Linked DNA regions of Catenuloplanes niger. The protein of the gene in region 1 interacts with the protein of each later gene in a pairwise test. Links are inferred from orthologs where the notes say so. Each region holds a gene or a part of one and is shown on either strand. Other genes may lie near its edges. The genes, in order: J2S44_RS08065 and J2S44_RS23835.

Evidence for each region.
Region 2: the proteins of J2S44_RS08065 (region 1) and J2S44_RS23835 interact in binary tests that used the Escherichia coli proteins (3 or more experiments, as listed by UniProt). The link is inferred for Catenuloplanes niger from one-to-one orthologs.

The regions. Positions count from the first base shown.
Region 1 is NZ_JAVDYC010000001.1:1,859,977-1,863,207, reverse strand. The notes cover bases 105-3,029. They hold J2S44_RS08065 (ABC-F family ATP-binding cassette domain-containing protein), read left to right. Parts: upstream 105-730; coding sequence 731-2,329; downstream 2,330-3,029. Other genes in these bases: J2S44_RS08055 (enoyl-CoA hydratase/isomerase family protein), read left to right, coding at 2,974-3,029; J2S44_RS08060 (helix-turn-helix domain-containing protein), read left to right, coding at 2,700-2,927; ypfJ (KPN_02809 family neutral zinc metallopeptidase), read right to left, coding at 105-530. Also shown: more of ypfJ, read right to left, coding at 1-104; more of J2S44_RS08055, read left to right, coding at 3,030-3,231. UniProt on the Escherichia coli protein: Genetic data indicate it may be involved in ribosome assembly or function.
Region 2 is NZ_JAVDYC010000001.1:5,355,905-5,360,434, forward strand. Bases 115-4,338 are described here. They hold J2S44_RS23835 (multifunctional oxoglutarate decarboxylase/oxoglutarate dehydrogenase thiamine pyrophosphate-binding subunit/dihydrolipoyllysine-residue succinyltransferase subunit), read right to left. Parts: upstream 4,026-4,338; coding sequence 315-4,025; downstream 115-314. Other genes in these bases: J2S44_RS23830 (DUF6104 family protein), read right to left, coding at 115-222. Outside these bases: more of J2S44_RS23830, read right to left, coding at 43-114; J2S44_RS23840 (lysophospholipid acyltransferase family protein), read left to right, coding at 4,435-4,530. UniProt on the Escherichia coli protein: E1 component of the 2-oxoglutarate dehydrogenase (OGDH) complex which catalyzes the decarboxylation of 2-oxoglutarate, the first step in the conversion of 2-oxoglutarate to succinyl-CoA and CO(2).

The DNA.
Region 1 (3,231 bases):
AGCACGTACGGCTGGGCGAACTCGCCGGGCGCGCCGAGCTGGTCGGCGAGCTGCCGGTAGAACGTGAGGTCGATGTACACCAGGTCGTCGGCCGGGCAGTAGAACGGGCCGACGCCGGAGTCCGCGTTGCCGCACCCGGTGCTGACCGCCTGCTGGAAGAAGACGGTGTCGGACTCGGCGTACTGCTCGCCGAAGTGCTGCGGCAGCGCGTCCTTCCAGTAGTCCTGGATCGAGTTGACGTAGAGCGCGTTCCGGCACTCCAGCTGCTGCAGCCGGTCCTCCGCGCTGCACTCCTGGGCCAGCGACTGTCCGGAGCCGGCGCCGGTGTCGGTTCCGTCGCCGCCCATCGCGTTCAGGCCGAGTCCGCCGCCGACCAGCGAGACCAGCAGGAAGACCGCGAGCCCGATCCAGGCGCCCTTGCCGCCGCCGATCGGGATCGGGATGCCGGACAGCCCGCCGCCCCCGCCGCCGCTGCCGCGCCGGTCGGTGATCTGGTCGGTGTCGATCCGTGCGTTCTCGTTGAGCTCCATCGTCCGGCTCCACTCGTGATGCGAAGGGTGGCATCGACGTACCCGTTGATCTTGGAAATCAATCCGGCGGAGCGTGCGTTGCGGCATCGGTACACTGAAGGTTGGTGCTCCGCCGTGTGCGGAGCTTCTCTATGCGCCTTAGTAATTTCGTGCCGGGCCAGGTCTCCCGCCCGGGTCTCTTCGAGAGCGAGTCACACCGCATGATCACCGCCACCGGTCTGGAGCTCCGCGCCGGAGCCCGCATCCTGCTGTCCGAGGCCAACCTGCGGATCCAGCCGGGTGACCGGATCGGCCTGGTCGGCCGGAACGGCGCGGGCAAGACCACGACGCTGAAGGTGCTCGCCGGCGAGGGCCAGCCGTACGCGGGGAAGGTCGAGCGCAAGGGCGAGGCCGGCTACCTGCCGCAGGACCCGCGCACCGGCGACCTGGGCGTCACCGCGCGCGACCGGGTGCTCTCCGCCCGCGGCCTGGACGCGATCCTCCGCGAGATGAACGAGCTGCAGGAGAAGCTGGCCGTGGACACCGACGACCGGCTGGTCCGCAGGTACGGTTCGCTGGAGGACCGGTTCGCCGCGCTCGGCGGTTACGCGGCCGAGGCCGAGGCGGCCCGGATCTGCGCGAACCTGGGCCTGGAGGACCGGATCCTGGCGCAGACGATCGGCACGCTCTCCGGTGGCCAGCGCCGCCGGATCGAGCTGGCCCGGATCCTGTTCCGGGACGCCGGGGACAGCGGCATCCTGCTGCTCGACGAGCCGACCAACCACCTGGACGCCGACTCGATCAACTGGCTGAAGAGCTTCCTCGCCGCGCACAAGGGCGGTCTCGTGGTGATCTCCCACGACGGCGCGCTGCTGGAGGCCGTGGTCAACAAGGTGTGGTACCTGGATGCCACCCGGTCCGTGGTCGACCAGTACAACCTGGGCTGGAAGTCGTACCTCGAGCAGCGGGAGACGGACGAGCGCCGCCGCAAGCGCGAGCGGGCCAACGCGGAGAAGAAGGCCGGCGCGCTGATGGCGCAGGCCGACAAGATGCGCGCGAAGGCCACCAAGACCGTCGCCGCGCAGAACATGGCGAAGCGCGCCGAGAAGCTGCTCTCCGGCCTGGAGGACGAGCGCACCGCGGACCGGGTGGCGAAGGTGCGCTTCCCGGCGCCGGCGCCGTGCGGAAAGACGCCGCTGACCGCGTCGAACCTCTCCAAGTCGTACGGCTCGCTGGAGATCTTCACGGACGTGAACGTGGCGGTCGACCGCGGCTCCCGGGTCGCGATCCTCGGCCTGAACGGCGCGGGCAAGACCACGCTGCTGCGCATGCTGGGCGGCCTGCTGGCGTCCGACACCGGGTCGGTGAACCCCGGGCACGGGCTGCGTCTCGGCTACTACGCGCAGGAGCACGAGACGCTGGACGTGGACCGCACGATCCTGGAGCACATGCGCAGCGCCGCGCCGGACCAGTCGGACACCGACCTGCGGAAGATCCTGGGCGCGTTCCTGTTCAGCGGCGACGACGTGAACAAGCCGGCCGGCGTGCTCTCCGGCGGTGAGAAGACCCGTCTGGCGCTCGCCACGCTGGTCTGTTCCGGGGCGAACGTGCTGCTCCTCGACGAGCCGACGAACAACCTGGACCCGGCCAGTCGCGAGCAGGTGCTGGACGCGATCGCGAACTACCCCGGCGCGATCGTGCTCGTCACCCACGACCCGGGCTGTGTGCTGGCGCTGAAGCCGGACCGCGCGATCCTTCTTCCGGACGGTGACGAGGACGCGTGGAGCGACGACCTGCTCGAGCTCGTCGAGCTCGCCTGAGCCGCAGCTAATCCCACCTTTTGCAGTTCCCGTGAGTGGAATTGGCGCCGAAAATTTCAGTGACGGTAGGTATTGACGGCCTCTCCTGTCGGCGGCGACACGGGAGTGTGAAAATCTTGGCACACTCCGTACCGCCCGCGATGTACGGCCGACGATGCCGCACCGCGCGGGCGGCGCCAAGAATGCGCAGGTACGAGCCGATAGGCGGGTAACGAGCCAGCCCACGAAGCGACTCGGCCGCCGTGCGCGCGGCCCGACAGTGGCATGCGTGTCGGTTGGCGAACGAATGGTATCTGGCGCATGATCGTTCGAGGCGGTCTAATAGGTGGGACCGCATCGAACCGCACAGTCTGGGACGTGAGGATTCAACATGGCAGCCACTGGCACAGCCACCAGCACTGAGAAAGGTCGCCGAATTGTCGGGCAGGAGCGTCAGACGCTCGCCAAGGACCTCGTAAAGCGGTATACCTCTGGGGAAAGTATCCGCGCCTTGGCCGCCTCGACGGGCCGTTCCTACGGTTTCGTGCACCGAGTTCTGACCGAAAGCGGCGTTCAACTGCGCCAGCGCGGCGGCGCCCGTCGTCGCAAGAAGGCGTGAGCCCGGTAATCGCCGGCAAACAGTACGCGCGTCCGGGATCCCCCCGATGAATTCAGATAGTGGCGTGCGGCTTGAATGCGACGGGCCGGTGGCGACGGTGACGTTGTGCCGGCCCGACGTCCTCAATGCGCAGACGCCGGATTTGTGGCGCGCGCTGCGCAATTTCTCCCGGGAACTGACCGGAGACGTCCGGGTCGTTGTGGTCCGGGGCGAGGGACGCGCGTTTTCCGCCGGCCTGGACCGTGCGGTGTTCGGCGGCGGCGACTTCACCGAGCTGGCCGCGCTGCCGGAGGCCGAGGCCGCG
Region 2 (4,530 bases), 3.5 Mb from region 1 along the record:
ACCTTGATCAACGTCACGCGGGACGTTGATCACCTCGGCGGATCATTCGTCGTCCGGATCATCCAGCCGGGCGAGCCAGGTGGCGAGGCGCTCGATCGGGGTCTCGAACTCCGGGTTGAGGTCGACGAAGTCGCGCAGCCGCTCGGCGACCCACTCGATCGTGACCTGCTCCTCGCCGCGGCGCTCGGTCAGCTCCTCGATGCCGCGATCGGTGAAGTACATGCTGTTTCTGCTCCTCAGACGGGTGCTCCCCGCCACCCGAGGTTCCGGGTGGCGGGGAGCGGTGCTCATGCGGTCCTACGGTTCCTACGGTCCTACGGGCGGGGCAGGGACGCCTCGATGAGCGCGGCCTGCTCGGCCTCGTGCAGCTTCGCCGAGCCGACCGCCGGCGCGGCCGCGGCCGGGCGGGAGATGCGGCGCAGACGCAGCCCGTCGAGGTGCTCCAGCAGGTTGAGCGCGATGAAGCTCCACGCGCCCTGGTTGGCCGGCTCCTCCTGGACCCAGGCGAAGTCCTCCGCGTTCGGGTACTTCGCCAGCTCGGCCTTCAGCTCCTCGACGGGCAGCGGGTAGAGCTGCTCCATCCGGACGATGGCCGTGTCGGTGATCTTCCGCTCCGCCCGCGCCTGGAACAGGTCGTAGTAGACCTTGCCGCTGCAGAACAGCACGCGCTTCACGGCCGACGCGTCCGGGATGCCGGCGTCGCCGATCACGGTCTGGAACGTGCCGTTGGTGAAGTCCGCGACGGACGACACGCACAGCTTGTGGCGCAGCAGCGACTTCGGCGTGAAGACGATCAGCGGCTTCCGCTTCGGCGACAGCGCCTGGCGGCGCAGCAGGTGGAAGTGGTTCGCCGGGGTGGTCGGGTTCGCCACCCGGATGTTGTCCTCCGCGGCGAGCTGCAGCCAGCGCTCCGGGCGGCCGGACGTGTGGTCCGGGCCCTGACCCTCGTGGCCGTGCGGCAGCAGCAGCGTCACCGCGGACTGCTGACCCCACTTGACCTCACCGGACGAGATGAACTCGTCCGCGATCGACTGGGCGCCGTTCGCGAAGTCACCGAACTGGGCCTCCCAGAGGACCAGCGCCTCGGTGTTCTCCACCGAGTAGCCGTACTCGAAGCCCATCGCCGCGTACTCCGACAGCAGCGAGTCGTGCGCGAAGAACCGCGCCTGACCGGCCGCGAGCTGGCTGATCGGCAGGAAGTCCGCGCCGGTGCGGCCGTCGACCACGGCCGCGTGCCGCTGCACGAACGTGCCGCGCCGCGAGTCCTGGCCGGAGAGACGCACCGTCACGCCCTGGTTGAGCAGCGAGCCGAACGCGATGATCTCGCCGAAGCCCCAGTCGATGTTGCCCTCGCGGGCCATCTTCGCGCGGCGGTCGAGCAGCTGCTGGACCCGCTTGTGCGGCGTGAAGCCCTCCGGCAGCTCGATGTGCGCCTGACCGATCCGGGCCACGGTCTCCGCGTCGATCGCGGTCTCCACCACCGGCTCCGGCTCCGGCACGGCGGCCCGGGCCCGCCGGCCGGACGACGACGTGTTCGCGTCGCGGGTGGCCTTGAAGACCTGCTCCAGCTGGCCCTGGTAGTCGCGCAGCTGCTCCTCCGCGTCCGCGACCGTGATGTCGCCGCGACCGATCAGCTCCTCGGTGTACGCCTTCCGGACGCTGCGCTTGTTGTCGATGATCGCGTACATCAGCGGGTTGGTCATCGACGGGTCGTCGCCCTCGTTGTGACCGCGGCGCCGGTAGCAGACCAGGTCGATCACCACGTCCTTGTTGAACGTCTGGCGGTACTCGAAGGCCAGCCGCGCGACCCGGACCACGGCCTCGGGGTCGTCGCCGTTCACGTGGAAGATCGGGGCCTGGATCATCCGGGCCACGTCCGTGCTGTAGAGCGAGGACCGGCTGTACTCCGGCGCGGTGGTGAAGCCGACCTGGTTGTTGACGACCACGTGCACGGTGCCACCGGTACGGTAACCGCGCAGCTGGGAGAGGTTCAGCGTCTCCGCGACCACGCCCTGGCCGGCGAACGCGGCGTCGCCGTGCACCATCAGCGGCAGGACCGTGTAGCCCTCCAGGCCGAGGTTGAGCCGGTCCTGCTTGGCGCGGACGATGCCCTCCAGGACCGGGTCGACGGCCTCCAGGTGCGACGGGTTCGCCGTGACGCTGACCGTGGTGCCGTACTCGCCGTCCGGCGTGGTGAACTTGCCGGTCATGCCCAGGTGGTACTTCACGTCGCCGGAGCCGTGCGCCGACTTCGGGTCGAGGTGGCCCTCGAACTCGGAGAAGATCTTCTCGTACGGCTTGCCGACGATGTTGGCCAGCACGTTCAGCCGGCCGCGGTGGGCCATGCCGATCACGACCTCGTCCAGCTGGCTCTCCGCGGAGGCCTGCAGGACCTCGTCGAGCAGCGGGATCAGCGACTCGCCGCCCTCCAGCGAGAACCGCTTCTGACCGACGAACTTCGTCTGCAGGAACGTCTCGAACGCCTCGGCCGCGTTCAGCCGGTTGAGGATGTGCTTCTGCTCCTCCGGCGACGGCTTCTCGTACTTGATCTCGATGCGGTCCTGGATCCAGCGGCGCTCCTCCGGGTCCATGATGTGCATGTACTCGATGCCGACGCGGCGGCAGTACGAGTCGCGCAGCACGCCCAGCACGTCGCGGAGCTTCATCTTCTGCTTGCCCGCGAAGCCGCCGACCGGGAACGTGCGGTCCAGGTCCCACAGCGTCAGGCCGTGCTCCAGCACGTCGAGGTCCGGGTGCCGGCGGATCTCGAACTCCAGCGGATCGGTGTCCGCCATCAGGTGACCGCGCACCCGGTACGCGTGGATCAGCTCGACGACGCGCGCGGCCTTGTCGATCTGGCCCTCGGACGTGCGGGCGACGTCGCGGACCCAGCGGACCGGCTCGTACGGCACGCGCAGTGCCGTGAAGATCTCGTCGTAGAAGCCGTGCTCACCGAGCAGCAGCTCGTGCATGACCTTGAGGAACTCGCCGGACTGCGCACCCTGGATGATCCGGTGGTCGTAGGTGCTGGTCAGCGTGATGACCTTGCTGACGCCCAGGTCGGTGAGGGTCTCATCGGACATTCCGGCGTACGGCGCGGGGTACTCCATCGCGCCGACGCCGATGATCGCGCCCTGGCCCACGGTCAGCCGCGGCATGGAGTGCACGGTGCCGATGCCGCCCGGGTTGGTCAGCGAGACGGTGGCGCCGGAGTGGTCCTCCATCGTCAGCTCGTTGCGGCGGGCGCGACGGACGATCTCCTCGTAGGCCTGCCAGAAGCCGCGGAAGTCCAGGTTCTCGCAGCCCTTGACGCTCGGCACCACCAGCGAACGGGAGCCGTCCGGCTTGGCCAGGTCGATCGCGATGCCGAGGTTGACGTGCTCCGGCGTGACGATCGTGGGCTTGCCGTTGGTCTCGACGTAGTGGTTGTTCATCTCCGGGTGCAGCGCCAGCGCCTTGACCAGCGCGTAGCCGATCAGGTGCGTGAAGCTGACCTTGCCGCCCCGGCCGCGCGCGAGGTGGTTGTTGATCACGATGCGGTTGTCCACCAGCAGCTTCGCCGGGACCGCGCGGACGCTGGTGGCGGTCGGGACCGCCAGCGACGCCTCCATGTTCTGCACGATCTTGGCGGCGATGCCGCGCAGCGGTGCGGTGCCGGGCGTGACCTTGACCGGCTCCTTCTTCGGCTTCGCCTTCGCCGCGGGTGCCGGTGCGGCGGCGGGCTTCGGCTGCGGCTTCGCGGCCGGCTTGGCCGGGGCGGCGGCCTTGGCCGCGTCCTTCCCGGCCGCGGGTGCGTCGGTGCCGGCGCGGGCGGCCGACGAGGCTCCGGCGGCCGCGGTGGCCTCCGTCGGCGTCGCGATCGAACCAGCATCCGCCGTCGGCTTGTAATCAGCGAAGAAGTCGTGCCACGCGGAATCCACGCTCGTCGGATCGGCGAGGTACCGCTGGTACATCTCTTCGACGATCCACTCATTGGGGCCGAAGCCCGCCAGAGGATTGTCCTGCGAAGTTTGCTGGGTCGACACGGCCGGTATCGCCTCTTTCAGAGCGGTTTGTCTGTGTCGCGGTAGGTGACAGGCATTCGTTGACTGCCGCGAGCTGACGTGGGGTCAGACTTCGGTTTCCAGGCTACGCCGTGTGATTCGACGTCTTGTCGCCGACATCCGTCCGTGTCGAGATTCACAGCATTAGGGTCTTTCGGCCCTCCATGCACGTTCGGTTGTGTCCGGGCGGTTCATGTGCCTGAGGGGCCTGCTCAGCACGCTTTTCCGGTCCGCGGACGGTTTGCCCGGCAGATTTCCGGCCCGCCTCCCGAGTCATGACGCAGAGTCACGCCCAGGGGTGATCGTGCTTGCGTGCATCGTTCATGTGCTTGACACCGGGAGCGGGGAAGACCGACACGCCGCTGAGGCATCACCCACTTACACAGTGAACATGGACACCGTTGACCCGTCGGGCGTCCTTCCCGGACCGGCCGTCGTGCCGCCCTGGCGCCCTTCGCTGCCCGCCCCGCTCGCTCAGCCCCGGTCC